Variovorax paradoxus: one gene and its partner. The protein of the gene in region 1 interacts with the protein of each later gene in a pairwise test. Links are inferred from orthologs where the notes say so. Each region holds a gene or a part of one and is shown in the gene's direction. Other genes may lie near its edges. The genes, in order: QFZ42_RS23380 and QFZ42_RS27115.

The links.
Region 2: the proteins of QFZ42_RS23380 (region 1) and QFZ42_RS27115 interact in binary tests that used the Escherichia coli proteins (3 or more experiments, as listed by UniProt). The link is inferred for Variovorax paradoxus from one-to-one orthologs.

The regions. Positions count from the first base shown.
Region 1 is NZ_JAUSXG010000001.1:4,900,979-4,916,058, reverse strand. The notes cover bases 6,881-9,871. They hold QFZ42_RS23380 (PTS sugar transporter subunit IIA), read left to right. Parts: upstream 6,881-8,137; coding sequence 8,138-8,605; downstream 8,606-9,871. Other genes in these bases: fur (ferric iron uptake transcriptional regulator), read right to left, coding at 9,775-9,871; hprK (HPr(Ser) kinase/phosphatase), read left to right, coding at 8,714-9,673; hpf (ribosome hibernation-promoting factor, HPF/YfiA family), read left to right, coding at 7,629-7,958; QFZ42_RS23390 (ATP-dependent helicase), read left to right, coding at 6,881-7,442. In the rest of the region: QFZ42_RS23415 (ABC transporter ATP-binding protein), read left to right, coding at 1-632; QFZ42_RS23410 (peptide ABC transporter ATP-binding protein), read left to right, coding at 629-1,672; QFZ42_RS23405 (ABC transporter substrate-binding protein), read left to right, coding at 1,703-3,343; QFZ42_RS23400 (5'-methylthioadenosine/adenosylhomocysteine nucleosidase), read left to right, coding at 3,347-4,132; magnesium/cobalt transporter CorA, read right to left, coding at 4,125-5,111; more of QFZ42_RS23390, read left to right, coding at 5,325-6,880; more of fur, read right to left, coding at 9,872-10,194; QFZ42_RS23365 (outer membrane protein assembly factor BamE), read left to right, coding at 10,283-10,846; dapB (4-hydroxy-tetrahydrodipicolinate reductase), read left to right, coding at 10,937-11,785; QFZ42_RS23355 (MotA/TolQ/ExbB proton channel family protein), read left to right, coding at 11,796-12,491; QFZ42_RS23350 (ExbD/TolR family protein), read left to right, coding at 12,511-12,990; QFZ42_RS23345 (DMT family transporter), read right to left, coding at 13,010-13,912; QFZ42_RS23340 (Lrp/AsnC family transcriptional regulator), read left to right, coding at 14,044-14,487; QFZ42_RS23335 (glycogen/starch/alpha-glucan phosphorylase), read right to left, coding at 14,494-15,080. UniProt on the Escherichia coli protein: Seems to have a role in regulating nitrogen assimilation.
Region 2 is NZ_JAUSXG010000001.1:5,703,044-5,718,444, forward strand. Bases 8,101-11,412 are described here. They hold QFZ42_RS27115 (DUF4118 domain-containing protein), read left to right. Parts: upstream 8,101-8,458; coding sequence 8,459-11,212; downstream 11,213-11,412. Other genes in these bases: kdpC (potassium-transporting ATPase subunit KdpC), read left to right, coding at 8,101-8,442; kdpE (two-component system response regulator KdpE), read left to right, coding at 11,217-11,412. Outside these bases: QFZ42_RS27065 (MBL fold metallo-hydrolase), read right to left, coding at 1-503; QFZ42_RS27070 (tripartite tricarboxylate transporter substrate binding protein), read right to left, coding at 564-1,553; QFZ42_RS27075 (VOC family protein), read left to right, coding at 1,805-2,182; QFZ42_RS27080 (superoxide dismutase), read right to left, coding at 2,210-2,791; QFZ42_RS27085 (helix-turn-helix transcriptional regulator), read right to left, coding at 2,839-3,507; QFZ42_RS27090 (hypothetical protein), read left to right, coding at 3,685-3,825; QFZ42_RS27095 (potassium-transporting ATPase subunit F), read left to right, coding at 3,822-3,920; potassium-transporting ATPase subunit KdpA, read left to right, coding at 3,922-5,652; potassium-transporting ATPase subunit KdpB, read left to right, coding at 5,664-7,847; more of kdpC, read left to right, coding at 7,861-8,100; more of kdpE, read left to right, coding at 11,413-11,909; QFZ42_RS27125 (zinc-binding dehydrogenase), read right to left, coding at 12,091-13,221; QFZ42_RS27130 (dual specificity protein phosphatase family protein), read right to left, coding at 13,320-13,883; QFZ42_RS27135 (hypothetical protein), read right to left, coding at 13,880-14,371; QFZ42_RS27140 (MGDG synthase family glycosyltransferase), read right to left, coding at 14,368-15,401. UniProt on the Escherichia coli protein: Member of the two-component regulatory system KdpD/KdpE involved in the regulation of the kdp operon. KdpD may function as a membrane-associated protein kinase that phosphorylates KdpE in response to environmental signals.

The DNA.
Region 1 (15,080 bases):
AACTGCTCGAACAGGTCGGCATCCCCGCTGCGTCGTCGCGCCTCGGCAGCTATCCGCATCAGCTTTCGGGTGGCATGAACCAGCGCGTGATGATCGCGATGGCCATTGCCTGCAACCCGCGCCTCTTGATCGCCGACGAGCCGACCACCGCGCTCGACGTGACGATCCAGGCGCAGATTCTCGACCTGCTGCGCGAGCTGCAAAAAGAGCGCGGCATGGCGCTGGTGCTCATCACGCACAACATGGGCGTGGTCAGCGAAATGGCGCAGCGCATTGCCGTGATGTATGCGGGCCAGGTGATGGAGCAGCAACGCGTCGACCGGCTCTTTGCAAACCCGCAGCATCCCTATACCGAAGCGCTGCTGGCCGCGCTGCCCGAACGTGCCGCGCCCGAGGGCCGGCTTGCCACCATCGCGGGCGTGGTGCCAGGCGTGCACGACCGGCCGGAGGGCTGTCTCTTTGCGCCGCGCTGCAGCTATGCGACGACGAAAGCCTGCAACGTGCGTCCGGCGTTGCGCGCGGTTGCATCGCAGCAGGGCGCCGAAGTGCGCTGCCATTTCCCGCTCGGCGAGCCCGGGCGCATGGCGGCCATCGAGGCGGACCGGCCCAAAGCGGTGGAGGCATTGTCATGAGCGCAATGCCGGGTGATGTTGTCGTGGAGGCGCGCAACCTGCAGCGCACCTACGAAGTGCGGCGCGGCCTGTTCCGCGCGCCCGCGCAATTGCGCGCGGTGGGCGATATCTCGTTTCGCATCGAACGCGGCCGCACGCTGGCCGTGGTCGGTGAATCGGGCTGCGGCAAGTCCACGCTCGCGCGCATGGTCGCGCTGATCGAGAAGCCGACCGCGGGGCAGCTCACACTGGTCGGCCACGATGCCGTGAGCCCGCCGGCCGAGCACCGGCGCGAGCTGCGCCAGGCCGTGCAACTGGTGTTCCAGAACCCGTACGGCTCGCTGAACCCACGCAAGAAGATCAGCGCCGTGCTCGAAGATCCGCTCGCGATCAACACCGCGCTCGGCAAGCCCGAGCGCGCCGCCAAGGCCCGCGAGATGCTCGCGCGCGTGGGCCTGCGGCCCGAGTACGCGAACCGCTATCCGCACATGTTCTCGGGCGGCCAGCGCCAGCGCATTGCCATTGCGCGCGCGCTCATGCTGGAGCCGCGCCTCTTGGTGGCCGACGAGCCGGTGTCGGCGCTCGACGTGTCGATCCAGGCGCAGGTGCTCAACCTGCTGGCCGACCTGCAGGCCGAACTGGGCCTGGCCTATCTCTTCATTTCGCACGACCTCGGCGTGGTACGGCACATTGCGCACGACGTGCTCGTGATGTACCTCGGCCATGCGGTGGAGCAGGGGCCCAAGGCGCGCATCTTCGCGCGTCCGCTGCATCCCTACACGCAGGCTCTGCTGGCCTCCACGCCCGGTCTCAGCAGCCAGCGCATCGTGCTCAAGGGCGAGCTGCCGTCGCCGCTGAACCCGCCTTCGGGTTGCGTCTTCAGCACGCGCTGCCCGCACGTGACGCAGCGCTGCCGCGAAGAGAGGCCTTTGCTGCGCGCGCTCGACGAGCGGTTGGTGGCCTGCCATTACGCCGAGAAGTTTCTCGACGGCGCGCCGCCGGTCAGCGCCGATGTGCCCTTGTCCCCGCCGTTCGTCGCGCCTTTGGCGATGAACCCCTAGCTCACTTCAACCGTGTCCCAAGGAGTTGCCATGAAGAAGACCATTCAGCCATTCGTTTCGCGTCGCTCGCCGAGGCTTGCCGCGCTGCTCGCGCCGGCGGCACTCGCCGCGCTCGCACTGGCCTCGGGCGCCGTGTCCGCCAAGACGCTGGTCTATTGCTCGGAGGGCAGTCCCGAGAATTTCTATCCGGGCGTGAACACCACCGGCACTTCGTTCGACGTGACCACGCAGGTCTACAACACCATTGTCGAGTTCGAGCGCGGCGGCACCAAGGTCGTGCCCGGGCTGGCGGAAAAATGGGACATCTCGGCCGACGGCACGCAGTACACCTTTCACCTGCGCAAGGGCGTGAAGTGGCACAGCACCAGCAAGAGCTTCAAGCCCACGCGCGATTTCAACGCGGACGACTTCATCTTCATGCTCGAGCGGCAGTGGAAGGAGAGCGATCCCTTCTTCAAGGTCACGAGCCAGAACCACTCCTACTTCAACGACATGGGCATGCCCAAGCTGCTCAAGTCGGTGGACCGCGTCGATGACCTGACCGTGAAGGTCACGCTCAACCAGGCCGAGGCGCCGTTCCTTGCCAACCTCGCGATGCAGTACGCGGGCATCCAGTCGAAGGAATACGCCATTGCCATGCTGAAGGCCGGCACGCCCGAGAAGGTCGACCAGGACCCGGTCGGCACCGGTCCCTTCTACCTCGTGCAGTACCAGAAAGACGCGGTCATCCGCTTCAAGGCCTTCCCGCAGTACTGGGGCGGCAAGGCGAAGATCGACGACCTCGTGTTCGCGATCACGCCCGATGCCTCTGTGCGCTGGGCGAAGCTGCAGAAGGGCGAATGCCACGTCATGCCGTACCCGAACCCGGCGGACCTCGACGCGATCCGCAAGGACCCGAACGTGCAGCTGCTCGAGCAGCCCGGCCTCAACGTGGGCTATCTCTCGTACAACACCACGAAGAAGCCTTTCGACGACGTGCGCGTGCGCAAGGCCATCAACATGGCGATCAACAAGAAGGCCATCATCGACGGCGTGTACCTGTCGACGGGCGTGGCTGCGAAGAACCCGATTCCGCCGACCATGTGGTCCTACAACGACGCGGTCAAGGACGATCCGTACGACCCCGAGGCCGCAAAGAAGCTGCTGGCGCAAGCCGGTTTCCCCGATGGCTTCTCGACCGATCTCTGGGCCATGCCCGTGCAGCGGCCCTACAACCCGAACGCCAAGCGCATCGCCGAGCTGATGCAAGCCGACCTTGCCAAGATCAACGTCAAGGCCGAGATCAAGAGCTTCGAGTGGGGCGAATACCGCAAGCGCCTGCAGGCCGGCGAGCACCAGATGGGCATGCTGGGCTGGACCGGCGACAACGGCGACCCGGACAACTTCCTCTACACGCTGCTGGGCTGTTCCTCGGCCAAATCGGCGAGCGGCAGCAACATCTCCAAGTTCTGCTATCAGCCGTACGAAGATCTCGTGCTGAAGGCCAAGAGCACGACCAAGCAGGCCGACCGGGACGCGCTCTACAAGAAGGCGCAAGTCATCTTCAAGGAGCAGGCGCCTTGGTTCACCATCGCCCATGCCGTGCAGCTGAAGCCGGTGCGCAAGGAAGTGGTCGACTTCAAGCTCAGCCCCTTCGGCCGCCATACCTTCTACGGCGTGGACATCAAGTAGCCGATGAGCGCGCCCGTCGCCATCGTCGCTGCCATGCACGAGGAGCTGAGTGCGCTCCTCGCGCAAATGCCGGACGAGCAGCGCGTGCGCGCCGCGGGGCGCGACTTCTGGGTCGGCCATCTGCATGGTCAGCCGATCGTCGCGGTGCTGTCGCGCATCGGCAAGGTCGCGGCGGCGGTGACGGCCACGGTGCTGCTCGAGCGCTTCGGCGTGCGCGCGATCGTCTTCACCGGCGTTGCGGGCGGGCTCGCGCCGGGCGTGAACGTCGGCGACGTGGTGGTCGCAACGCAGCTGCTGCAGCACGACCTCGACGCCTCGCCGATCTTCCCGAAGTACGAGGTGCCGCTGATGGGCCTTTCGCGTTTCATGGCCGACGCCGCGATCAGCAATTCGTTGATGGCCGTTGCCGAAGAAGCGTTGCGCGATCCGGTGGCTTTGGTTGGGCAAAAGGCCGTCGATGAGTTCGGCCTTCGGTCGCCGAAGGTGCACCGGGGCTTGCTGGTGAGCGGCGATCGCTTCGTCTCGACGGCCGCCGAGAGCGCTGTCTTGCGGCGCAGCCTGCCCGACGCGCTCGCGGTCGAAATGGAAGGCGCCGCGATGGCACAGGCATGCCACGACTACGGCGTGCCCTTCGCGGCGGTGCGCACCATCTCCGACCGCGCCGACGACGCGGCGCACGGGGACTTCACGCGCTTCGTGGCCGAGGTTGCGAGCCGCTACAGCCTCGCGCTCGTCGGCGCATGGCTCGCCACGCTGCCTTCTTCTCCCGAAACGCCCGCCGCTACTTGAGCCAGCCGCGCCGGCGGAAGTACCACATCGGCACCAGCGCGCTCGCCGCCATCAGCGCCAGCGCATAGGGGTAGCCGAGCGACCAGTCGAGCTCGGGCATGAGCTTGAAGTTCATGCCGTAGATGCTCGCGATCAGTGTGGGCGGCAGCAGCGCCACGCTGGCCACCGAAAAGATCTTGATGGTCTTGTTCTGGTTGATGTTGATGAAACCGACGGTCGCATCCATCAGGAAGTTGATCTTGTCGAACAGGAAGGCGGTGTGGTTGTCGAGCGATTCGATGTCGCGCAGGATCTGCCGTGCCTCTTCGAACTGCTCGGCGTTGAGCATGCGGCTGCGCATCATGAAGCTCACGGCGCGGCGCGTGTCCATCACGTTGCGGCGGATGCGGCCGTTCAAGTCTTCCTGCCGCGCAATGGCGCCCAGCACTTCGCCGGCCAGCTCGTCGCTGACGTTGCCTTCGAGCACCTTCTTGCCGGCAATCTCGAGCTCGTCGTAGATGTTCTCGAGCGTGTCGGCCGAGTATTCGGCGTCGGCGTCGAACAGCTTGAGCAGCACTTCCTTCGCGTCTTCGATGAGCCCCGGCGCGCGGCGCGCACGCATGCGCAGCAGGCGGAACACGGGCACGTCTTCGTCGTGGATCGAGAACAGCACGCCGCGGCTGCGAAGCTCTGTGTTGTGCTGGTTCAGGATGAAGGCCACGCGCACCGAACGCGGGTCTTCGTCGTCGTCGATCAGGAAGTCGGAGCGGATGTGCAGTTCGCCGTTGTCTTCTTCATAGAAGCGGGCCGACTCCTCGATGTCCTCGTCCATCGCGTCTTCTGGAATCGAGAGGCCGTAGTACTGCTTGATCCAGCGCTTTTCCTCGAGCGTGGGCGATTCGAGGTCGACCCAGATCGGCTGGAACTTGGAAAGCTCCTCCAGGGACTCGATCTCTTCCTGGACGAGGCGGCCGTTGGCGAGCGTAAAGATATTGAGCATGGCTCACTCCCGTGAAATGACTGAGGCGATGGGGCGAGGGAGGGGCGCTTTCAATTCCCAGGCCCGGCAAGCAGGCGTCAAAGGGGAGTTGAAAGCTGCCGAGACGGGGCGGTTTCCATGATGCGGTCTCCAGTTGCAGCGAGCGGCGATTATGTCATCGGCCATGTGACGGCAGGCCGCCGATCTGGATGGACATACAGTAAAGTCACGGCCATGCAGACCGCTGCGCTCCCCGTTTTTTCCGCCGCCGGTGCGACTCAGGCCGAGCGCCTGGCCGCCGCGCTCGCCACCCTCAACGACGAGCAGCGCGCCGCGGTCGAGCATGGCATCGGCACGCTGGTCGGCCGTGACGAGCGTCCGCTGTTGGTGATCGCCGGGGCGGGCTCCGGCAAGACCAGCACGCTGGCGCACCGGGTGGCGCACCTCATTGCCGGCGGCGTCGATCCGCAGCGGCTGCTGCTTTTGACCTTCTCGCGCCGCGCCGCACAGGAAATGGAGCGCCGCGCGGGCCAGGTGCTGGCGCGTGTGCTGGGGCTCAAGTCCGAAAAGCCCCCTGCGCTGCCGTGGGCCGGCACTTTCCACGGTATCGGTGCGCGCCTGCTGCGCGAGTACGCCGCGCACATCGGCCTGAACGACAACTTCACGATCCACGACCGTGGCGACGCAGAGGATTTGATGGGCTTGGTGCGCCACGACCTCGGCCTGTCGTCGAGCGTGAACCGCTTTCCGCGCAAGGGCACCTGCCTTTCGATCTATTCGCGCTGCGTCAACACGCGCGCACCGCTGCCCGAGGTGCTTGCGGAGTCCTTTCCGTGGTGCGCCGAGTGGGAGGCCGAGCTCAAGCGCCTATTCGGCGCCTACGTCGAAGCCAAGCAGCAGCAGAACGTGCTCGACTACGACGACCTGTTGCTCTACTGGGCGGGCATGGTGGCCGAGCCTTCGCTGGCCGGACTGATCGGCGCACGCTTCGACCACGTGCTGGTCGACGAATACCAGGATACCAACCTGCTGCAGGCTTCGATTCTTCTCGCGCTGAAGCCCGACGGGCGCGGCGTGACGGTGGTCGGCGACGATGCACAGTCGATTTACTCGTTCCGCGGTGCAACGGTCCGTAACATTTTGGACTTTCCGTCACAGTTTTCGCAGGCGGCGCGCGTGGTCACGCTGGAGCGCAACTACCGCTCGACGCAGCCGATTCTCGATGTCTCGAACCGGGTCATCGCGCAGGCCACCGAGCGGCATGCCAAGACGCTCTGGACCGACAAGCCCTCAGCCGGGCGGCCGCAACTGGTACTGGTGCCCGACGAGGCGCAGCAGGCGGTGTGGGTGGCCGACAAGGTGCTGGCGCACCGGGAAGGCGGCCTCGCACTCAGGTCGCAGGCGGTGCTGTTCCGCACCTCCACGCACAGCGCGCCGCTCGAACTGGAACTCGCGCGCCGCAACATTCCGTTCGTGAAATTCGGCGGCCTCAAGTTCCTCGAGGCTTCGCATGTGAAAGACCTGCTCGCGGTGCTGCGCTTCGCCGAAAACCCGCGCGGGCGCATGGCGGGTTTTCGCGTCACGCAGCTCATCCCGGGCATCGGACCGGCCACGGGCGCGCGGCTGCTCGATGCCATGGACTCCGCGGCCGACCCCGCGGCGGCCGTGCGCGATTTCGTCCCGCCACCGGCTGCGCGCGCCGAGTGGGCGGTGTTTGCCGAGGCCTATGCCGCGCTGCGAGCGCCGTCTCTGCCTTGGCCGGCCGATGTCGAATTGGCGGTTCGCTGGTACCTGCCGCATCTCGAGCGGCTTTACGAGGACCCTTCGGGCGTACGGCGCGGCGACGTCGAACAACTGGCACGGCTCGCGTCGGGCTACGGCTCGCGCGAGCGCTTCCTGACCGAGCTCACGCTCGATCCGCCCGAGGCCACCAGCGACCGTCCCGGCCCGCCATTGCTCGACGAGGACTACCTGATCCTCTCGACCATCCATTCGGCCAAGGGGCAGGAGTGGAATTCGGTGCATGTGCTCAACGTGGTCGATGGCTGCCTGCCGGCCGACGTGGCGCAGGGTGCGCACGAACTCGAAGAGGAACGGCGCCTGCTCTATGTCGCGATGACGCGGGCGCGCGACCATCTGCACCTCTTGGTGCCGCAGCGCTTCTATGTGACGCAGCAGGCCGTGCGGGGCGACCGGCATCTCTATGCCAACCGCACACGATTCATCTCCGAACGCGATCTTGCCGGCTTCGAGCAACAGACCTGGCCGCCGCCACCGGAGCGGCCTCCCGCGGTGCCGCCGCCGGCGGCCGTGATCGACCTTCGCAACCGCATGCGCGCGGCCTGGAGTTGAAGCCCCCCGGGCATGTCAGGTATTGCAATACCGTGACAGCTTGGGCATAGTGAATCGACCTTCTCCTCTCTTCTCACTTTCTCCCCCTCTTCTCTTCCTTTCCCCCGCACCCATATGTATTTCGCCGGCCACGCTTCATTCCGGAGTGCTGGTCATTTCCCAACCGTCAATTCCAGGAGGTCTTTCATGAATTTGACGATCAGCGGTCATCACCTCGACGTCACACCTGCCTTGCGCACTTACGTCACGAGCAAGCTGGACCGGATCACGCGGCATTTCGACCAGGTGGTCGATGTGAAGGTGATCCTCACGGTGGAAAAGCAGAAGGAAAAGGAACGCCGGCAAAAGGCGGAATGCAACATTCACGTCAAGGGCAATGACATGTTCGCGGAATCGAGCCACGCTGATCTCTATGCTGCGGTCGATGAACTGGTCGACAAGCTCGACCGCCAAGTGGTGCGCCACAAGGACCGCCTGCAAGACCACCATCACGCAGCGCCCAAGCGCGTGATGTAGGCACGGGAAGGCTGCGGCCGACCCCTGCGCAAGCCGCCTACGGGCGGCTTTTGCTTTTTATTACGTCGTTTTCTGCCCTTGACCCACGGCCTGCCGGGCCACATGTAGATAAAAAGTAAGTAAAGGGGAGTGGGGTTTTTACCAAGCAGGTGCATAATCGCCCCCGCCACGCACCCACCATGAATCGCCTCGCGTCCATCCTGCCGCCCGCTCAAGTCCTCGTGAGCGTTGACGCTACGAGCAAGAAGCGTGCTTTCGAAGAAGCAGGCTTGCTGTTCGAAAGCCTTCACGGCCTCGGACGTGCCCTGATCACCGACAGCCTGTTTGCGCGCGAGCGGCTCGGCTCCACCGGCCTGGGCCATGGGGTTGCCATTCCGCATGGCCGCATCAAGGGCCTCAAGGCACCGATGGCCGCCGTCTTCCAGCTGGCGAACCCGATCGGGTTCGACGCGCCGGACGAGCAGCCTGTCGGCCTCTTGATCTTCCTGCTGGTGCCCGAGGCGGCCACCCAGAAGCACCTTGAAATCCTCTCCGAAATTGCCGAGTTGCTGAGCGACGCCGGCCTGCGCGAGCAGATCAAGTCGAGCACTGACGCCGCCGCGCTGCACGGGCTCATTGCCGGCTGGCAGTCCACGCAAGTCGCGTAGAGGTGCTTCGCGCACCCTTCAGGAGCCGCGCCAGCGGCCCCGCAGCGCCGGTTCCGGGTTATTCTGGCCTGCTCCAACACTAGGCGCTGAGCGCCATCTCCCGCACGCATGAAGCCGACCGTCATCAGCGCCGATGCCATGTTCGAGGAATTCCGCGGGTCGCTCCGCTGGGAGTGGCTCGCAGGACTCGGTGCCTCCGAGCGCCAATTCGATCCCGAAGTCATCAGCCGCGCCCAGTCGGCGGCCGATCTGGTCGGTTACCTCAATTACATCCATCCCTATCGCGTGCAGATCCTGGGCGCCCGCGAAGTGGCCTACCTCACGCGCGGCAGCCAAGAAGACTGCGCTCGCCGCATTGCCCGCATCGTCACGCTGGAGCCGCCGATGCTGGTCTTGGCCGACGGCCAGGCCGCGCCGGACGAACTGCTATCGATTTGCGAGCGCGCCCAGCTGCCGCTGTTCGCCACCCGCGAGTCGTCGGCCTTTGTGATCGACCTGCTGCGGGCCTACCTGTCCAAGCACTTCGCCGAACGCACCTCGATGCACGGCGTGTTCATGGACATCCTGGGCATGGGCGTCATGATCACCGGCGAATCCGGGCTCGGCAAAAGCGAACTCGGGCTGGAGCTGATCTCGCGCGGCAACGGCCTGGTGGCCGACGACGCGGTCGATCTGTACCGCATCAACCAGAACACCATCGAAGGCCGCTGCCCCGACCTGCTGCTGAACCTGCTCGAAGTGCGCGGGATCGGCCTGCTGGACATCCGCGCGATCTTCGGCGAGACGGCGGTGCGCCGGAAGATGCGGCTCAAGCTCATCGTGCACCTGGTGCGGCGCGACAGCTTCGAGCGCGACTACGAGCGCATGCCTTCGGCGCCGCTCACGCAAGACGTGCTGGGCATACCCGTGCGCAAGGTCATCATCCAGGTGGTGGCCGGCCGCAACATCGCCGTGCTGGTGGAAGCCGCCGTGCGCAACTCGATCCTGCAGCTGCGCGGCATCGACACCTATGCCGATTTCGTGGCGCGCCACCACAAGGCCATGGAAAACGGCCGCGACGGGGACTGACGGAGCGATGCGGCCGCCGCCGGGCCGCCCCAAGGCGGGCCGCGCCTCCCCCTCGGGGGGTGGAGTTACACGCAGCGAAGCGAAGTGAAAAGCCGGGGGGCCTAACGCTTGCTCACGCAGTCACCGCAGAGGCCATAGAGCGACATGGCGTGGTCCTGAAGGATCCAGCCCTTGTCCTTGGCAATCATCTGCTGGCGGCGCTCGATCTCGGCGTCATAGAACTCCTCGACCTTGCCGCACGACGTGCAGATCAGGTGGTCGTGGTGCGTGCCCTCGTTGAGTTCGTACACCGCCTTGCCGCTCTCGAAATGGCTGCGTTCGAGAATGCCCGCCTGTTCGAATTGCGTCAGCACGCGGTAGACGGTGGCCAGGCCGATGTCCGAGTGCTCGTTCAGCAGCACGCGAAACACGTCTTCGGCCGTCATGTGGCGCTGGCTGCCGGTTTGAAAGATCTCGAGGATCTTCAGGCGTGGCAATGTGGCCTTGAGGCCGGTATTCTTGAGTTCGTCGATATTGGCCATGATGGTTCCTGCGCCCAGTGCTGCAGGCGGGCCTCCCAGAGGCCAGCCGCTACAATGGCCGATCATATCGCTACCCCCTTTTTCTCCCATGCCTGCCATTCTCCAACGCCGTCCGTGGCTGCTGGCTGCGGCCGTCGCCGCGACGTTCTGCCTCAGCGCCTGCAGCGGCTTCAGCGATCGCACGCGGGGTGCGCTTGCGGCCATCACGCCCTACAAGGTCGAAGTGGTCCAGGGTAATTTCGTGTCGAAGGAACAAGTCGAGGCGCTCAAGCCCGGCATGTCGCGCCAGCAAGTGCGCGAAATCCTCGGCACTTCGCTGCTGACCGACGTTTTCCACAAAGATCGCTGGGACTACGTCTTCACGATCAAGCGCCAGGGCGTCGATCCGCAGGAGCGCCGCCTGACCGTCTTCTTCAACGGCGAGCTGCTCGAACGCTTCGAGGGCGACCCGATGCCCAGCGAAGAAGAATTCGTCGCCACGCTCGATACCCGCAAGAAGAGCGGCAAGGTTCCGCCGCTCGAGGCCTCGGAAGAAGAGCTCAAGAAATTCGCCCCCAAGGAAGACGCCAGCAAAAAGGCCGACGCCACCACCACGGCTGCGAGCCAGCCGCCGCTGCCGGCGGCGTACCCCCCGCTCGAAGCGGCGCGCTGAGCACGCGCCAACCAGCGAGGGCGGGCGCACCCGCCGAGTCAGGCGGGCGCGTGCCGGTCCCCATGCCCCAATTTCGAAGGCTGAATCCGCGTGACTGAATCCATTTCTTCTCCTGTTTCCGAGTCGTCCACGCCCGCCCTGCGGCGCATTGCGATTGCCGGAGCGTCGGGCCGCATGGGCCGCATGCTGGTCGAGGCCGTGCGCGAGGCGCAGGATTGCCGCCTCGCCGGCGCGCTCGACATGGCGGGCAGCGACGCCATCGGTGCCGACGCAGCCGCTTTCCTCGGCTTCACGAGCGGCGTGCCGATCGTCTCCGACCTGCGCACCGGCCTGCAGGATGCGCAGGTGCTCATCGACTTCACGCGCCCCGAAGGCACGCTCGCGCACCTGGCCATCTGCCGTGAACTCGGCGTGCAGGCCGTGATCGGCACCACCGGCTTCAGCGACGCGCAAAAGGCCGAAATCGCAGAGATCTCGAAGGACATCGCGATCATGGTTTCGCCCAACATGAGCGTGGGCGTCAATGTCACCTTCAAGCTGCTCGAAATGGCGGCCAAGGCCATGTCGACGGGCTACGACATCGAGATCATCGAGGCGCACCACCGCCACAAGGTCGATGCGCCCTCGGGCACCGCGCTCAAGATGGGCGAGGTCATCGCCGACGCGCTGGGCCGCGACCTGAAGGAATGCGCCGTCTACGCGCGCGAAGGCATCACCGGCGAGCGCGACCCCTCCACTATCGGCTTTTCCGCCATCCGCGGCGGCGACATCGTGGGTGACCACACCGTGCTGTTCGCCGGTACCGGCGAGCGCATCGAAATCACCCACAAGTCGGCCAGCCGCGTGACCTACGCACAGGGCGCGCTACGCGCGGTGCGCTTCCTGGCGGGCCAGAAGGCGGGCCTCTTCGACATGTTCGACGTGCTCGGCCTGCGCTGAAAAAAACACAATGACCGTGCTCGAACTGCTGACCCATGGCGACGGCGTCAGCCGCTCGGTGGCCGCGCTGCTGCTGGCGATGTCGATTTCGAGCTGGGTCGTCATTCTCTGGAAAGCCTGGTTGCTGCGCGGCGGCACGCGCGACGTGCTGCGCAGCATTGCGGCGTTCTGGCAGTCGGCCACGCTGGCCGACGCGGAGCAGCGGCTCAAGGCCTTCGACCGCGCCACGCTGGTGCTGCCGGCGGTGAGCGCCATCAAGAACGCAGCCGCGGACGTCCAGGGTGCGACGCTCGGCGCTGCGGGCGACCGCAACCAGCGCCTCACGCGGGTGTTGCGTGGGGCGCTGCATGGCGCGCTGCGCCGCCTGCAGTCCGGCCAGATCCTGCTTGCCACGGTCGGCGCCACGGCGCCTTTCGTCGGTCTGCTCGGCACGGTGTGGGGCATCTACGGTGCGCTCTCCGGCATTGCCGGCCAGACGGGCGGCTTCACCATCGACAAGGTGGCGGGCCCCGTGGGCGAGGCGCTGGTGATGACGGCTTTCGGCCTGGCCGTGGCCATTCCGGCCGTACTGGCCTACAACGTGTTCGGCCGCGTCATCGGCCGCGTCGAAGCCGAGCTCGAAGGCTTTGCGCACGACCTGCTCGGCAGCTTCGGCAGTGCGCCAGCACCGGCTGCGCCGCCGCCCGCACGGCCGATGCCGGTCTGATCGAACGGAGCACACACGCATGGCCTTCGGTCGCACCTCGCTCGGCAGCAGCGCCGCTGGCGGCGGACGCGCGACCGGCGCCGGCGGACAGCGGCCGCTGTCCGACATCAATGTCACGCCGCTGGTCGACGTGATGCTGGTGCTGCTGGTGATCTTCATCATCACCGCGCCGTTGATGGCGAGCTCGATCAAGCTCGACCTGCCGCAGACCGACGCCGGCCAGCCCAACGACACGCCCAAGTTCGTGAGCGTATCGATCGATGCATCGGGCAAGGTCTTCTTCAACGACCAGGCGGTCACCGACGAAGAGCTGGCGAGCCGGCTGCAGAAAGCCGCCGCCGACAGCAAGGACACCGAAGTCCAGCTGCGCGCCGACCAGACCGTGCCCTACGGCAAGGTGGTGGCGCTGATGGGCATTGCGAACAAGGCGGGCTTGAGCCGCATCGGGTTCGTGACGGACGCGCCTGCAGCGAATCCGGCACCGCCGAATTCGCGCTGACGCAAGAAGGCCGCCCGGCTCATTCGGGCGTCGATGCTTCGCGTTTCTTCAGGCCCGGCAGTGTCCAGCCCAGCGTCATGCCTGCGGCGGCCAGCAGAATGGCGGTCGCGCCGAGAAGCTGCGCTGGATGCAACCGCTGGCCGAAGGCCAGGTAATCCACGCCGATCGCCACCACCGGATAGATGAACGACAGCGCGCCGGCCATGTGCGTCGGGAGCTTCTGGATCGCGCCGTAGAGCAGCGTGAAAACCAGCCCCGTGTAGACGACCCCCATGGCCAGGTGCGTGCCCCACACGGCGCCGTCTTTCGGCAATTGCGCCAGGTTGGCGAACGGTGCCAGCAGCACGATGCCCACGCAGACCTGGACGAGCGCGATCAGGTGCGGCGGCGTGCCGTCGAGCTGCTTCGCAACGATGGCTGCAATGGCATAGAAAAATGCCGCCCCCAACGCCATCAGGATGCCGAGAAAGTACGAGGTGCCGCCCGTGCCGCCGCCCGGCTTGGCCTCGGCGATCAGCAGGACGCCCGCGAACGCGATGCCGAGCCACGCCAGCTTGGGCGCCGTCAACCGCTCCGAAAAGAACAGCGCGCCAAGACCCACCAGCATGAACGGCTGGGCGTTGTAGACCGCCGTCGCAATCGAGATCGACGCGTGCGAGAACGATGCAAAGATCAGCAGCCAGTTGAGCACCAGCGCTGCACCGCCCAATGCCGCCAGCGCGACGACGCGCAGCGTCAGCAAGCGCCTGCGAAGCAGCCCGAGCGCGGCGCAAACCGCGAGCAGCGTGGCGGCGCCGAAAGCGCAGCGCCAGAACAGCAAATCGACCAGCGGCTGGCCGGAGCGCACGACGAACCAACCGATGGTTCCGGAAATTACCATCGCCGCGCTCATTTCGAGCGCACCTCGCAGTTGTCTTTGCATGACCGAAGTTTGTGTGGAGCAAGCCTCAGGTTGCCACCGAATGCGCGCAAGGCCTATGATTTTCCGAAGGGAAAAATCTATTCGAGGCTTAAAAAACAAGGCGAAGCCGCCTTGCCTCCAAAGGATCTGAAATGCTGGATGAGGTCGAACAAAAGATTCTCGATGTGATGCAGCAGGACGCACGCATCTCGCTGAAAGACCTCGCGGCCCGGGTCGGCATGTCGTCGCCGAGTGTCTCCGAGCGCCTCCGGCGGCTCGAAGAGCGCCGCGTGATCCGCGGCTACACCGTCGATATCGACCCGAAGGCGCTGGGCTATCAGCTGCAGGCCATCGTTCGCATCCGTCCGTTGCCCGGCCACCTGCAGGCCGTCCAGGCACTGATCGAAAGCACGCCTGAATTCAGCGAGTGCGACAAGGTCACCGGCGAGGACTGCTACATCGCGCGCCTGTTCGTGCGCTCCATCGAGCAGCTCGACCAGGTGCTGGACCGCATCGCCGACAAGGCCGAGACGCACACGGCCATCGTCAAGTCACAGCCAATACGCCGGCGCATGCCGCCCCTGCGCATCGGCTAGCCCGGTTCAGCCCAGAACCACCGGCTTCGTCTTCCAGATTTCGTGCGCGTACTGCGCAATGGTGCGGTCCGAAGAGAACGCGCCCATGCCCGCCACGTTCAGGATGGCCATGCGCGTCCATGCGTCCGAGTCGCGGTACAGCGCATCGACCTCGGCCTGCTTCGCGACGTAGCTCGCGTAGTCGGCCAAGAGCAGGTAATGGTCGCCCCAGTTCACGAGCGCGTCATAGATGCCTTGGTAGCGCGCCGGCTCGCCGTGGGAGAACGCACCGTCGCGAATCGCATCGAGCACGCGCTTGAGCTCGGTGTTTTCTTCGTAGATGTCGCGCGGCTGATAGCCATGCGCGCGGATGTCCGCCACCTCGGGCGTGGTGTTCCCGAAGATGAAGATGTTCTCCGCGCCCACGTTGTCGCGCATTTCCACGTTGGCGCCGTCGAGCGTGCCGATGGTGAGCGCACCGTTGAGCGCGAACTTCATGTTGCCGGTGCCCGAGGCCTCGGTGCCCGCCGTCGAGATCTGCTCCGACAGGTCGGCCGCGGGCATGATCACTTCGGCCAGGCTCACGCTGTAGTTGGGCAGGAACACCACCTTGA
Region 2 (15,401 bases), 800 kb from region 1 along the record:
AGGTAGGGCGCGCCGCCGTAGTGGTCGCCGTGGCCGTGCGTGACGATCACGTACTTGATCTGCGCCGGGTCGAGACCCAGCTTTCGCATGCCGCCCTCGATGAGCGCCGCGGCTTCGGCCTGCGTGTTGAGCGCATCGATCAGGATGATGCCGTCCGAGGTCTTGATGGCCCAGGCGCTGACCCAGTCGGCGCCCACGAAATACAGGTTGTCGAAAGCCTGGCCGGGCGGCGGTGCGGGCCTGGCGATGAACGCGGCCAGGCCCTTGTCCAGTTCGGCCTGCGGCGGCCGCGCGGCGGGCGCGGGTTGGCAGAGGGTCAGCAGTGCCGTCAGATCGGGGCCGGCGGCGCGCGTGGCGACCGCGACATGCGTGGCCACGGTGGCATTCGACGGCGCTTGCCGCTGTGCCGCGGTCTGCGCGCAACCCTGCGCCAGGGCGACAACCGCTGCCAGGGCGGTTGTCTTCAGCAGAAAGCCGGTCTTGGAATTCGTGCGCTGTGCCATCGGTGTCTCCGTGCCGTCGGTGCGGCCTGTGGTGGAGACGCCATTCTGCGACGAGGGCGCTTATTCGATGGTCGCGCCCGAGGCTTGCACGATGCCCTTCCACTTTTCGTAGTCGGTCTTCAGCAGTGTCTCGAACTGTTCGGGCGTCATGGCCTGCGGCTCGGCGCCCTGGGCAATGATGGCGGCCTTCATTTCGGGCGTGGCCAGAAGCTTGTTCACTTCCGTATTCAACGTGGCGATCACGTCCTTCGGCGTCTTGGCCGGCACGAAGAGGCCGTACCAGGTGGACACGTCGAAGCCCTTGTAGCCGAGCTCGGCCACGGTGGGCGTTTCGGGCAGCGAGGTGCTGCGCTTGGCCGAGGTCACGGCCAGCGGGCGCAGCTTGCCTGCCTTGATCTGCGCCAGCGCCGAAGGCACCGACGACACCATCAGGTCGACGTTGCCCGCGAGCACGTCCATCATGGCGGCGTTGGAGCCCTTGTAGGGCACGTGGCGCATCTTGATTTGCGCGGCACCGTTGAAGATCTCGCCGGCCAGGTGGATGGTGGTGCCATTGCCGGGCGAGCCGTAGGTGACGGTGTCGGGCGCGGCGCGCGCGGTTTTCACTACATCGTCGAGCGACTTGAACTTCGAGTTGGCCTGCGTGACGATCACCACCGGGGTGTAGGCCACGTGCGCCACGGCGGTGAGGTCCTTCACCGGGTTGTAGCTCAGGTTCTTGTAGAGCCAGGGCGCAACGACCATGTTGTCCTTCTGGCCCATCACGATGTCGTAGCCCGTGGGCGCGGCGCGCGCGGCCTCGGCAATGCCGATGGTGCCGCCGGCACCGCCGCGGTTGTCGGGCACCACGGTCCAGTGGTTGGCTTCGGTGAGCTTCTGGGCCACCAGGCGCGCCAGGATGTCCGTGCCGCCGCCGGGCGGGAAGGGCACGATCATGCGAATGGGCTTGGCGGCGGGGTAGGCCGCGGTTTGCGCGTGCGCGGTGGCCGCCGTGAAAGCCAGGGGAAATGCGAGCGCGAGGGCCAGCGTGCCGAGTTGTCTGCGGATCATGGGTTGCTTGTCTCTTGTGTGAACGATTCGGGGTTGCAGCCGTGGATGGCAGCCACTGCACCGGGGGTGCAGTGTGCCGGAAGCGGGGCCGTGCGGATTCTTCATTCGCGATGAGGCCCTTATCGGCTCGCGGGGTATTTTCCGACGGATTGACAGCGGCCCGCGGACACCGAATACTTCACCAAATGGTTGAGTATTTTTGGCTCGCCCGCCGTGCGTCCACCGCACGATGGGCTTCACAGGAGACTCGCATGCTCGGAAACATCAACGCGGTGGCCAACCTCGCGGTGAAAGACCTCGCCGCGGCCCGCCGCTTCTACGAAGACACGCTGGGCCTGGCCGAGGTCGATGCGGAAGGGGACGAGGTGATCGTCTACCGCAGCGGCAACTCGCGCATCAACGTGTACCGTTCGGCCTATGCGGGCACCAACCAGGCCACGGCCGTGACCTGGCCGGTCGATGGCGACATCGAGCGCATCGTGGCGGCGCTCAAGGCGAAGGGCGTGCGCTTCGAGCACTACGACATGCCCGGCGCAAGGCTCGAAGGCGACATCCACGTCATGGGCGACATGAAGGTCGCCTGGTTCAAGGACCCGGACGGCAACATCCTCAACCTCATCAACGGCTGAGGATGCCGCCCGCGGGAACAGCGGCGTTCAGCCGAAGTTCTTGGCCGCGAAGTCCCAGTTCACCAGCTTGGCCAGGAAGGTCTCGACGAACTTCGGGCGCAGGTTGCGGTAGTCGATGTAATAGGCGTGCTCCCACACGTCCACCGTCAGCACCGGCGTGTCGCCGGTGGTCAGCGGCGTACCGGCGGCGCCCATGTTCACGATGTCCACCGAGCCGTCGGCCTTTTTCACGAGCCAGGTCCAACCCGAACCGAAGTTGCCCACGGCCGACTTCACGAACGCTTCCTTGAAGGCGTCGTAGCTGCCCCACTTGGCATCGATGGCCTTGGCCAGCGCGCCGGTGGGAGCGCCGCCGCCCTGGGGCTTCATGCAGTTCCAGAAGAAGGTGTGATTCCAGATCTGGGCGGCGTTGTTGTAGATGCCGCCGCTGGACTTCTTGACGATGTCCTCGAGGGGCATCGACTCGAACTCGGTGCCTTTTTGCAGGTTGTTCAGGTTCACCACGTAGGCGTTGTGGTGCTTGCCGTAGTGGTACTCGAGGGTTTCCTTCGAGTACTCGGGTGCCAGCGCGTCGAGGGCGTACGGCAGGGGTGGGAGGGTGTGTTCCATGGTGGGGTTTTTCCTTTCGGGTTTGAAAACGGTGAAATCAGGGTGCCTCAAGGCGCGTTCTTCGGGCTCACCTGGTAGGCGCAGCGCCGCGCGCCCGCAAGCACGTGCTCGACGCGGCTCACGCTCGCGTCGGTTCCCAGCATTTCTTCGAAGAGCTGCAGTTCGCTGCGGCAAAAGCCCGTGCAGGCCCGCGCCGCGGTGCAGATGGGGCAGTGGTTCTCGATGAAGAGAAAGCCATCGCCCTCGGGCCGGAACTCGGCCATGTAGCCTTCGCGGCTGCGGATCTCGGCGAGCCGTTCGAGCTTCGTCTTCAGGCTGCGCGCGCCCAGCATCGCCTCGCGGTAGTTGGCGCGCATGGCTTCCTCGCGCGCACCGATGAGCTGGTCCATGCCCTTCTCGCCGAACACGGTGATCACGGCGCTGATCATCTGCACCGTCATCTCGGCATGCGTGTCGGGAAAGCGTGCGTGCCCGGCACCGGTCAGCCGCCATATCTGCGTCGGCCGGCCGCGGCCCGCGGGCCGGCTCTCGGCGTCGACCAGCCCGTCGGACTGCAGCTTGACCATCTGCTGGCGCACGGCCTCCACCGTCACGTCGAGCACCTTGGCAATGTCGGGAATGCCGAGCGCGCCGCGGGTCTTGAGCGTGGACAGGATGCGGTCCGCCGGCTGGTGCGGCGTCCAGGCGGGCTTCAGGTCGAGGGGGTGGGCGGTCATCCTTTTTATTTCACAGGCTTGGCTTTGATTATTGAATGGCAACGCCTCCGTTGTCGAGGGCCGTGCGAAAGACGGGGCGTCTTTACGGTTTCTTTATGCGGCCCCGCCGACTCTGTTCCCTGTTTTTACGGGCGCCTGCCGAGACTCGATGCCTTGGTTTCGCTGCAGGAGCAATGAATGGATTTCGTCTGGATGGGCGCCTTGCTGGCGCTGTGGGCCGCATTGGCCGCCATGGCCTTCGGGCTGAACCGGCTCGAAGGGCCCGACGCAATGAATGCGCCGAATGAGCTGAACACAGGCGAAGGAGAGCGGCCATGATCAGCCTCGAAGCGCTCTACGGCTTCGGCGCGCTGATCGCCCTCGTCCTGTTCGCCTACCTGGTGTTCGCGCTGATCTGCGCGGAGGAGTTCTGACATGACCGCCTCCGCCTGGTCCTTGCTGGCCCTCTTTCTCGTGGCACTGCTGCTGCTGGCATGGCCGGTCGGCAAGTTTCTTGCCGCGTTGTGCGATGGGCGCCTGCCGCGCTGGATGCAGCGCATCGAGGCGCCGCTCTACAGGCTCGCGGGCACGACGCCCGGGCAATCGATGCACTGGCTGCGCTATGCGCTCGCGCTGCTGGCCTTCAATGCCATTGGCGCTATCTTTCTCTACGCGCTGCAGCGCCTGCAGGGCTGGCTGCCGCTCAACCCCGTCGGCATGGGCGCCGTATCGGCCGACTCGGCCTTCAACACCGCAGTGAGCTTCGTCTCCAATACCAATTGGCAAGGCTACGGCGGTGAGTCGACCATGAGCTACCTCACGCAGATGCTCGGGCTCACGGTGCAGAACTTCTTCTCGGCCGCCACGGGCATTGCCGTGGCCTTCGCGCTTGTGCGCGGCTTTGCGCGCCGGGGCGACGGCAAGAGCCGTGGCCTGGTCGGCAACTTCTGGGCCGACATCACGCGCATCACGTTGTGGCTGCTGGTGCCGTTGTCGTTCGTGCTTGCGGTGGTCTTCGCGGGCGAGGGCGTGATCCAGAATCTCGACGCCTACAAGACCGTGCAAACGGTCGAGGCCGCAGCGAGCCCGCAGACACAGACGCTCGCCATGGGCCCTGTCGCGTCGCAGGAGGCCATCAAGATGATCGGCACCAACGGCGGCGGCTTCTTCAACGCCAACTCGGCGCATCCCTACGAGAACCCGACCGCCCTCAGCAACCTGCTGCAGATGATCGCGATCTTCCTGATTCCGGCGGCGCTGTGCTTCGCATTCGGCCGCGTGGTCGGCGACATGCGGCAAGGGTGGGCCGTGCTCGCGGCAATGACGGTGATGTTCGTCGTTGCCGTGGTGGCCGTCATTCCTGCCGAACACGCCGGCAATCCGCTGCTCGCGTCCCTGGGTGTCGACCAGGCGGCGAGCGCGCTGCAAAGCGGCGGCAACATGGAAGGCAAGGAGGTGCGCTTCGGCATCGACGCCTCGGCGCTCTTTGCGGCCGTGACCACCGCGGCATCCTGCGGCGCGGTGAATGCCATGCACGACTCCTTCACGCCGCTCGGCGGCATGGTGCCGCTGGTGCTGATGCAGCTGGGCGAGGTGGTGTTCGGCGGCGTCGGCAGCGGCCTCTACGGCATGCTGATCTTCGCGATGCTCGCGGTGTTCATCGCGGGCCTGATGATCGGCCGCACGCCCGAGTATCTCGGCAAGAAGATCGAGGTGCGCGAGATGAAGCTGATCTCCATCGCGATCCTGGTCACGCCCATCGTGGTGCTGGCCGGCACCGCGGTGGCGGTGATCGCGGGCGCCGGCAAGGCCGGCATCGCGAACCCCGGTGCGCATGGGTTCTCTGAAATTCTCTACGCGCTGAGTTCGGCCGCCAACAACAACGGCAGCGCCTTCGCGGGGCTGTCGGCCAATACGCCGTTCTACAACGGCCTGCTCGGGCTGGCCATGTGGCTGGGCCGCTTCGCGATGGTCGTTCCGGTGCTGGCCATTGCCGGCTCGCTGGCCGCAAAAAAGCGCCTGCCGGTCACCGGCGGCACGCTGCCCACGCATGGGCCCCTGTTCGTCTCGCTGCTGATCGGCACCGTGCTGCTGGTCGGTCTGCTCAACTATGTGCCGTCATTGGCTCTCGGGCCCGTGGTCGAACACCTCGTGCTCTGGAAATGAAGGAGCGCACCATGACTGCCAATACGAAAACTTCTCTCTCGCTGCTCGACGCGGCGCTGGTCAAGCCCGCGCTGTGGGGCGCCTTTTCCAAGCTCGATCCGCGCACGCAGTGGCGCAACCCGGTGATGTTCATCGTCTACATCGGCAGCGTTCTCACGACGCTGCTCTGGGTGCATTCGCTGAGCTTTCCGGGCGACACCGGCATGAAGCCCGCGTTCGTGCTGGCCATCACCGTCTGGCTGTGGTTCACCGTGCTGTTCGCCAATTTTGCCGAAGCCCTGGCCGAGGGCCGCAGCAAGGCGCAAGCCGCCTCGCTGCGCGGTCTTCGCAAGGACACCTGGGCCAAGAAGCTGCAGGAGCCGCACCATGGTGGCCGCTTCGCCGCCGGGCCGCCCCAAGGCGAAGCAGCCCCCTCGGGGGGCAGCGCAGCACACGCAGTGGCAAGCGTGGGGGCTCGCATGTGGGTTCCGGAGCAGGCGCCCAACCTTCGCAAGGGCGATGTGGTGCTGGTGGAAACGGGCGACGTGATCCCGCTCGACGGCGAGGTGATCGAAGGCGTGGCCTCGGTGGACGAGAGCGCCATCACCGGCGAATCGGCGCCCGTGGTGCGCGAATCGGGCGGCGACTTTTCCGCCGTGACAGGCGGCACGCGCGTGCTGTCCGACTGGCTGGTGGTGCGCATCTCGGTGAACCCGGGCGAATCGTTCCTGGACCGCATGATCGGCATGGTCGAGGCGGCCAAGCGCCACAAGACGCCCAACGAAATCGCGCTCACCATCCTGCTGGTGGCGCTCACGCTGGTATTCCTGATGGTCACCGTCACGCTGCTGCCGTTCTCGGTATTCAGCGTGGAGGCCGCGGGTGCGGGCACCGTGGTGTCGCTCACCGCGCTGGTGGCGCTCTTGGTGTGCCTGATTCCGACCACCATCGGCGGCCTGCTCTCGGCCGTGGGCGTGGCCGGCATGAGCCGCATGATGCAGGCCAACGTCATCGCCACCTCGGGCCGCGCGGTGGAAGCCGCCGGCGACGTCGATGTGCTGCTGCTCGACAAGACCGGCACCATCACGCATGGCAACCGCCAAGCCAGTGCCTTCCTGCCCGCGCCGGGCGTGCCCCAGGGCCGCCTGGCGCGCGCCGCCATGCTCGCATCGCTGGCCGATGAAACGCCCGAGGGCCGCAGCATCGTCGAACTCGCGCGCCGAGACGGTCTCGAAGCCACGGCGGTAGAAGGTGCACGCTTCGTTCAGTTCACCGCCCAGACCCGCATGAGCGGTGTCGACCTGCCGGCCGCGGCGAACAGCCTGGGTACGGACGTCGTGCTGCTGCGCAAGGGCGCCGTCGATGCGATCCGCCGGCATGTCGAGTCGCTCGGCGGCAGCGTGCCCGCGGAGGTGTTGCGCGCCGCCGAAGAAACTGCGCGGCGCGGCAGCACGCCGCTGGCCGTGGCCGAAGGCAACCGCGTGCTTGGCGTGGTCGAACTCAAGGACATCGTCAAGACCGGCATCAAGGATCGCTTCGCCGAGCTGCGCCGCATGGGCATCAAGACGGTGATGATCACCGGCGACAACAAGCTCACCGCCGCGGCCATTGCGGCCGAGGCGGGCGTGGACGACTTCCTGGCCGAGGCCACGCCGGAGGACAAGCTGGCGCTGATCCGCAAATACCAGTCCGAAGGCCGCTTGGTCGCGATGACCGGCGACGGCACCAACGACGCCCCCGCGCTCGCCCAGGCCGACGTGGCCGTGGCCATGGGCAGCGGCACGCAGGCGGCAAAGGAGGCCGGCAACATGGTCGACCTGGATTCGAACCCGACCAAGCTGCTCGAGGTGGTGGAGACCGGCAAGGCGCTGCTCATGACGCGCGGCTCGCTCACGACCTTCTCGATTGCCAACGACGTGGCGAAGTACTTCGCGATCATTCCGGCGATTTTTGTCTCGACCTATCCGCAGCTCGGCGCGCTCAACGTGATGCGGCTTGCAAGCCCGTCGTCGGCCATCCTGTCGGCGGTGGTCTTCAATGCGCTGGTCATCGTGTTCCTGATTCCGCTGGCACTCAAGGGCGTGCGCTACCGGCCGGTGGGCGCCGCCGCGCTGCTGCGACGCAACCTGGCCATCTATGGGCTGGGCGGCCTGCTGGTGCCCTTCATCGGCATCAAGTTGATCGACTGGCTGCTGGTGGCCGTCCATCTCGTCTGAGGAGTTCTTCATCATGAACAACATCGTTCGTCCCGCGCTCGTGCTCTTCGCGCTGCTGGGCGCGCTCACCGGCTTGGTCTACCCATTGGCCGTGACCGGCGCCGCCAAGGCGCTGTTTCCGTCGCAGGCCGCGGGCAGTCTCGTCGTACGCAACGGCGCCACCGTGGGCTCGACGCTCATCGGCCAGAACTTCAGCGACCCGAGGCACTTCTGGGGCCGGCCGTCCGCCACCGCGCCGCAGCCCTACAACGCGAGTGCTTCGGGTGGCTCGAACCTCGGCCCGCTCAATCCGGTGCTGGTCGACGCGGTCCAGGCGCGCATGGCCGCCTTGCGCGCTGCCGACCCGGGCAACATCGGGCCGGTGCCGGTCGACCTGGTCACCGCCTCGGCCAGCGGGCTCGACCCCGACATCAGCCCCGCTGCAGCCCGCTACCAGGCCGCGCGTGTCGCACGCGTGCGCGGGCTCCCGGTCGAAGACGTGAACGCGCTGATCGCCAGCCATACGCAGGCGCCGCTCTGGGGTCTTGTGGGCGAACCGCGCGTCAACGTGTTGGCACTGAATCTCTCGCTCGATGAGCGCGGCGCAATGCGCTAACCTGCGCTGCCTTCCCATGTTCGACACCCGCCCCGACCCCGACGCCCTGCTTGCGCAACTGCGCAGTGACGAGGCGCGTGCGCTTCGCGGCAAGCTGCGCATCTACTTCGGTGCCGGCGCGGGCGTGGGCAAGACCTGGGCGATGTTGAGCGCCGCCCAGCGCGAGCGCACCGCGGGGCGCGACGTGCTCATCGGCGTGGTCGAAACCCATGGCCGCAGCGAAACCGCCGCGCTGCTCGCGGGGCTCGACAAGCTGCCGCTGCGCGAACTGGACTACCGCGGCCGTACGCTGGCCGAGTTCGACCTCGACGCGGCACTGGCGCGCAAGCCCGCCGTGCTGCTGGTCGACGAACTGGCCCACACCAACGCCCCCGGATCGCGCCACGCCAAGCGCTGGCAGGACGTGCAGGAGCTGCTGGCCGCGGGCATCGAGGTGTGGTCGGCCCTCAACGTGCAGCACCTGGAGAGCCTCAACGGCACCGTCGGGGCGATCACCGGCGTGCGCGTGCATGAGACGGTACCCGACACCGTGCTCGACGAGGCCGACGAGGTGGTGCTGGTCGACGTCACGCCCGACGAGCTCACGGCGCGGCTCGCGGCCGGCAAGGTGTACCTGCCGCAACAGGCCGAACGCGCGGCACAGAATTTCTTTCGCAAGGGCAACCTGATTGCGCTGCGCGAGATTGCGCTGCGCCGCACCGCCGAGCATGTGGAAGACGATGTGCGCGGCTGGCGGGTCGAGCAATCTGGCGTGGCCGGCCGCAATGGAAAAGATGGGAACGGCGGCGCGCTGCAGGCCTGGAACACCTCGGGCGCGATCCTCGCGTGCGTCGGTCCGCACGAAGGCGCGGCGCAGACGGTGCGCACCGCAGCGCGGCTCGCGGGCCAGTTGAACGTGCGCTGGCACGCGGCCTACGTGGAGACGCCGCGGCTGCAGCGCCTGGCCGCCGGAGAGCGCGACCGCATCCTCGCGGTGCTCAAGCTGGCCGAGGAACTGGGCGCGGCCACCGCGGTGCTCACGGGCTCCGACGTGGCCGAGCAACTCTCCGAGCAGGCCCGAAGGCTCAACTGCGCGACGCTGGTGATGGGACGTTCGGAGCCGGGAAGCGGCTGGCGCCGCTGGTGGCCCGCCGCGCCGCTGCCGCTGCCGCGCGCGTTGGCGCAGCGCGCGCCCGCGCTCGACATCCTGGAAGTCGGCCGCGCCGACAGCGCGCGCCGCCTGGGGCGCACGCCGCTCAACACGCCGCGCGCCGACGACGATCATGAGAAGGCACCCATCCACTGGCCCGGCTATGCCTGGGCCACGGCCACCAGCGTGGCGCTCACGCTGGCCTGTACGCCGCTGGCCGGCGTGCTCGAACTCGCGAACATCGTGATGCTGTTCCTGCTCGGCGTGGTCGGCGTGGCGATGCGCTTCGGCCGCGGGCCCTCGGCGCTGGCGGCCCTGCTCAATGTCGCGGCCTTCGACTATTTCTTCGTGCCGCCGCAGCTTTCGTTTGCGGTGAGCGACGTGCAGTACGTGCTGACCTTCGCGATCATGCTGGGCGTCGGCCTGCTGGTGGGGCAGCTCACCGCGGGGCTGCGTTTTGCGGCCGGGGTATCGACCAGCCGCGAACGGCGTGCGCGCTCGCTGTTCGAGCTCACGCGCGAACTCTCGGCGGCACTGGAAAGCACGCAGGTCGTCTCGCTGGGCGCTGCCGCGGTGCAGGGCCACTTCGGCGGCCATGCGCTGGTGCTGGTGACCGATGCGAACGACCAACTCGTGATTCCCAAGACGCCGCCCGAAGGCTTCGATGCGCACGTGGCCGACTGGGCCTTCCGCCATGGCCAGCCGGCCGGCCTGGCCACCGCCACGCTCGCGGCACAGAGTTGGCACTACGTGCCGTTGCAGGCGCCGATGCGCGTGCGCGGTGTGCTCGCGCTCTCACCGGCGCAGCCGCGCTGGCTGCTGATTCCCGAGCAGGCGCAGCAGCTCGACACGCTGGCGCGGCAGATCGCCATCGCGCTGGAGCGCGTGCACTATGTCGAGGTGGCGCAGCAGGCCGTGGTCGAAATGGAATCGGAGCGCCTGCGCAACGCCCTGCTCGGCGCGATTTCGCACGATGTGCGCACGCCGCTCACCGCATTGATCGCGTTGGCGGAATCGTTGCAGACGCAGCCGCCCGAAGCGCACGCCGAAGCGGCGCGAGCCATCGTCGCGCAGGCGCACGAACTGCATGCGCTGGTCAACAACCTGCTCGACATGGCGCGCCTCGAAAGCGGCATTGCGGGCGGCGCGGTAAACCTGCGGCGCGACTGGCAATCGGTCGAGGAAGTGGTGGGATCGTCCATTCGTGCGGCTCGCACGTCGTTGGGCGGCACCGTCGTGCAGACCGCGCTCGCTGCGGACCTGCCGCTGGTCGAATTCGATGCGGTGCTGATCGAGCGCGTGCTTGTCAATCTGCTGGAGAACGCGACCAAATACGGCGCGCCGCCCATCGTCGTCGGCGCGCGTGCCGAACCCGGCGTGCTGGTGCTCACTGTGCGCGATCACGGTCCCGGCCTGCCCGCCGCACTGCTGGGCCGCGAGCAGAAGCTGTTCGACAAGTTCACGCGCGGCGAAACCGAGTCGGCCACGCCGGGCGTGGGGCTGGGCCTCGCGATCTGCCGCGCGGTGGTGAGTGCGCACGGCGGCGAAATTGCCGCGGCCAATGCAGAAGGTGGCGGTGCAGAATTCACAGTGAAGCTGCCGCGCCGCGAACCTCCCGAACCTGCCGAAGCCCAACTCTGAACCCATGCCGTCTCCCACCGCCATCGTCATTGAAGACGAGCCTCAGATCCGCCGCTTCGTGCGTGGCGCACTCGAGGCCGAGGGCTGGGTGGTGCACGAAGCCGGCACGCTGCGGGACGGCCTTGCGGCGGCCGGCACGCGCCAGCCCGACCTGCTGGTGCTCGACCTCGGCCTGCCGGACGGTGACGGTGTTTCGCTGATTCGCGACGTGCGCGGCTGGTCGGCCGTACCGATCATCGTGCTGTCCGCGCGCAGCGACGAGGCCGACAAGATCGCCGCGCTCGATGCGGGCGCCGACGATTACCTGACCAAGCCTTTCGGCACCGGCGAGCTGCTGGCGCGCGTGCGCGCCAACCTGCGCCGTCCGCGCGCGGCGGGCGGCGACGAAACGGCAGAAGCGGTGTTCCGTTTCGGCGAGGTCGAGCTGGACCGCGCCGCCCGCATCGTGCGCCGCGCCGGTACCGAGGTGCACCTGACGCCGACCGAGTACCGGCTGCTCTCCGTGCTGGTGGCCAACGCCGGCCGCGTGCTCACGCAACGCCAGCTGCTGCGCGAAGTGTGGGGCCCGTCGCACACGGATCAGAGCCATTACCTGCGCATCTACATGGGGCATTTGCGGCAGAAATTGGAAGCGGATCCGGCGCAGCCGCGGCATCTGTTGACGGAGACTGCGGTGGGGTATCGGTTGGTGGTTTAGCGGGTGGGCGCCGCGCTTTCGTCGGGGGCACAGAGCCCTCACCCTAGCCCTCTCCCAGAGGGAGAGGGGAAAAGACCGAATGCCGGCGTCGGGCTGTGTGTTTTCTCCCTCTCCCTCCGGGAGAGGGTTGGGGTGAGGGCAGCGGCATCCACCTCACCACCGAATCCCGAACAAGAAGAGATCAGGTCGCCATGCCCTTGTTCGGATTCAGCAAGAACTTCTCTCCCGTCGCCTGCTTCCCGTACACGCCGATCGCATCGAGCTGCAGCGCCTCGAGCAAAGAAACCTCCCGCGTGTAGTGGCTCGCAAACGTCGTCTTCAATTCAGCAACGACCCGCGCCTTCAAACGCTGCACACCTTCATCCCCGAGCTTCTGCAGGAACGGGAACAGCAGCCACCCGCCCATGCGCCAGGCCATGCCGAAGTTGCGCACGAACTCCGTCGGCGAGCGGTCGAGGCCGCCGTAGATGTACACCTGCTTGTGCGTGGTCGAGCCGTAGCGGCTGTATTCCTTCGCGGTGCGGTTCAGCGCCGCTTCCATGCAGCCGAGGATCTGCCCCGCGAGCTTGCCGCCGCCCGTGGCGTCGAACGCCAGCGTGGCGCCCGTTTCGACCAGGGCCTGCGTCAGGTCTTCGAGGAAGGTGGGCGAGCTCGTGCTGCACACGTACTTCGCACCGATGCCGCGCAGCAGCGCTTCCTGTTCGGGCTTGCGCACGATGTTGACCAGGTCGATGCCGTCCTTCTGGCAGATCTTGTTGAGCATCTGCCCCAGGTTGGATGCGGCGGCTGTGTGCACCAGCGCCTTGTGGCCTTCGCGCCGCATCGTCTCGACCATGCCGAGCGACGTGAGCGGGTTCACGAAGCACGATGCGCCCTCGGCCGGCGCGGTGCCCGCTGGCAGTTCGAGGCACTGGGCGGCTGCCACGGCGCGGTACTGCGAATACATGGCGCCGCCGATCGCGGCCACCGTCTTGCCGAGCAGCGCCTGCGCGGCCGCAGACGAGCCGGCTTTCACCACCACGCCGGCGCCTTCGTTGCCGACCGGCATCGACTGGTCCAGCCGCCCGGCCATCATGGGCATGCCGCGCTCGGGCACGGTGGCCGTGACGATGGGCCGTTCGGGCGTGCCCGAGACCTTGGCGGTGCTCATGTCCGCGGCGCCGAACAGCAGGCCCAGGTCCGACGGGTTCATCGGCGAGGCTTCGACGCGGATCACGACTTCGTGCGCCTGCGGCTCGGGCACCGGTTCGTCGTGCAGCGAGAGTTCGAGTTCGCCGTTCGCGCGGATGAGAGAGCGCAGTTGCAGTGCCATGAAGAGCCCCTTGCGACCTTGAAAAAGGCCCGTTGGAAGGTGGCCCAAGGCCACGGGGCGGCCAGTATAGGAGCGGCCTGCGAAAGCTGCAGGCGCCTTCAGGACACCACGGGAATCACCGGCGCGTGGGCCAGCGCGTGGCTCATCTTCTGCGGATCGAAGCGGTCGAGATAGCGCGGAATGTTGCGCCACAGCGTGTGGTAGCCGTAGCCGCCGCGCAGCATCTCGAGCCGCGCGCTCTCCTTGTCCCAGCCTTGCACCGCCATGCGGTAGGCCGCTGCGACCACGCCGGTGCGGTCGGCGCCGTGCATGCAGTGGATCAGCACCGGGCCCTGCTTTTCGGCGTCGCGAATGGCCACCAGCGCGCGCAGCACCTTGGCGTCGTCGATCGACCAGGTGTTGATCGGCACGCGCACCAGGCGGATGCCGCTGCCCGCGAACACTTTCCTGTCGTCGTTGAACGAGCGCAGGCTCACGATGGTGCGGATGCCGAGCGTCTTCAGCGCCGCCACGTCGGGGATGCGCGGCTGCGCGCTGCGATACAGCGTGGGCGTGAGGCGGTGCAGGTTCTCGACCTTCAGCGTGTCCAGAGGATCGGCCCAGTGGCCGGGGCGCGGGTCGGCGATGCCCTCGACCGCTGCCTTGTGTTTCTTCCTCGTCATGTCTTCCGCCGCCAGTGCCGCGTCACCAGGATCAGCAGTGCCACCGCCAGGCCGCCCCAATAGTCGACCGGCGCGCCCCAGACCCAGTGCTTGTGCCAGAACGCATCGACCGGATTGAAGCGTGCCCAGCCGAAGGCCGGGTTGATGATGAACCATAGGAAGTCTTCGCAGACCCAGAACACGATCAACCCCGCAACGGCCAGGCCGACGTCGCGCCAGGTCCAGCGGCCGTTGAAAGCCAGCGGCGCAAAGAACACCAGCGCCATGAAGCTGAAGACCCAGGCGTGATAGCCGGTCATCGCGCGTCCGCCCCAGAAGATGTCGAGCCAGATGTTGTTCTCGATGCGCCACGTGGGCAGCGAGGTGGCCCAGCCCGCGCCGCCTTCGATCTGGATCTCGGCATTGGCAAAAAAGAAAGCCATCACGACCACCCAGGCCAGGTAGCCGATGGTGCGGGCCACGCCGGTTTTCTCCGTGGCGCCGGTCATGCCGCTTCGCTCAATACGCGCTGCAGCACCGCGGCCGCCGCACGCGGCTTGCCGAGCGCTCGGCTGCGGCGGGCCATGTCGGCCAGCTTGGCGGGATCGGTCATCAGGCGCGCCACCTTGTAATCGAGGCCGATGGCGTCGTAGGCGAGCCAGGCCGCGCCTTCTTCCATGAGGAAGCCGGCGTTGTGCTCTTCCTGCCCCGGAATCGGCGAGATCAGCAGCATCGGCTTGCCGAGCGCCAGGCATTCCGACACCGTGAGCCCGCCGGGCTTGGTCACCACCAGGTCGGCCGCGGCCATGAGCTTGTGCATCTCGTTCGTGAAGCCGATGGCCACCACGCGGCCGGGGTGGCGCGCGGCCACCGCCTGGAGCCTGGCGTGCGCCTCGGCATTGCGGCCCGCCACGGCAATGACCTGGAAGCCGCTGTCGCCGCCCAGCGAAAGCACGCGCTCGACCATGCTCGGCAGGTCCCCGACGCCCGCGCCGCCCGAGGCCATCAGCAGCACGGGCCGTGCGGGGTCGAGGCCGAGCGCCGCTGCGCACGCATCGCGGGCGAGCGCCGGTGCGTCGGGCTCGGAGAAAGCCGGCATCACCGGAATGCCCGTCACGTGGATGCGCTCCGCCGGAATGCCGCGCGCCCGCAGCCTGAAGGCCACTTCTTCGGTCGCGGCCAGGTAGCCCGCCATGCCCGGCACCAGCCACATGTTGTGCAGGTCGTAGTCGGTGATCTGCAGCCACACCGGAAAGTCGATGCGGCCGCGGTTGCGCTCGCGCATCAGCAGTTCGGCCGGCAGGAAGTGGGTGCAGATCACGGCGTCGGGCTTCTCGCGGCCGATCTCGCGCACCAGGGCGCCGGTGCTCAGCCGCTCGATGCCGCGGCGCAGCCGCTGCGAGGGCGCATGGTGCGGCGTGGCGTCGGCGCGCTGGTGCAGGTACGACCACAGTTCGGGTGCGCGGTTCACGAGCTGGATGTACCAGTCGGTGTACACCTTCCGGAAGCCGCCGGCCACGTGGGCCATGGCATCGATGT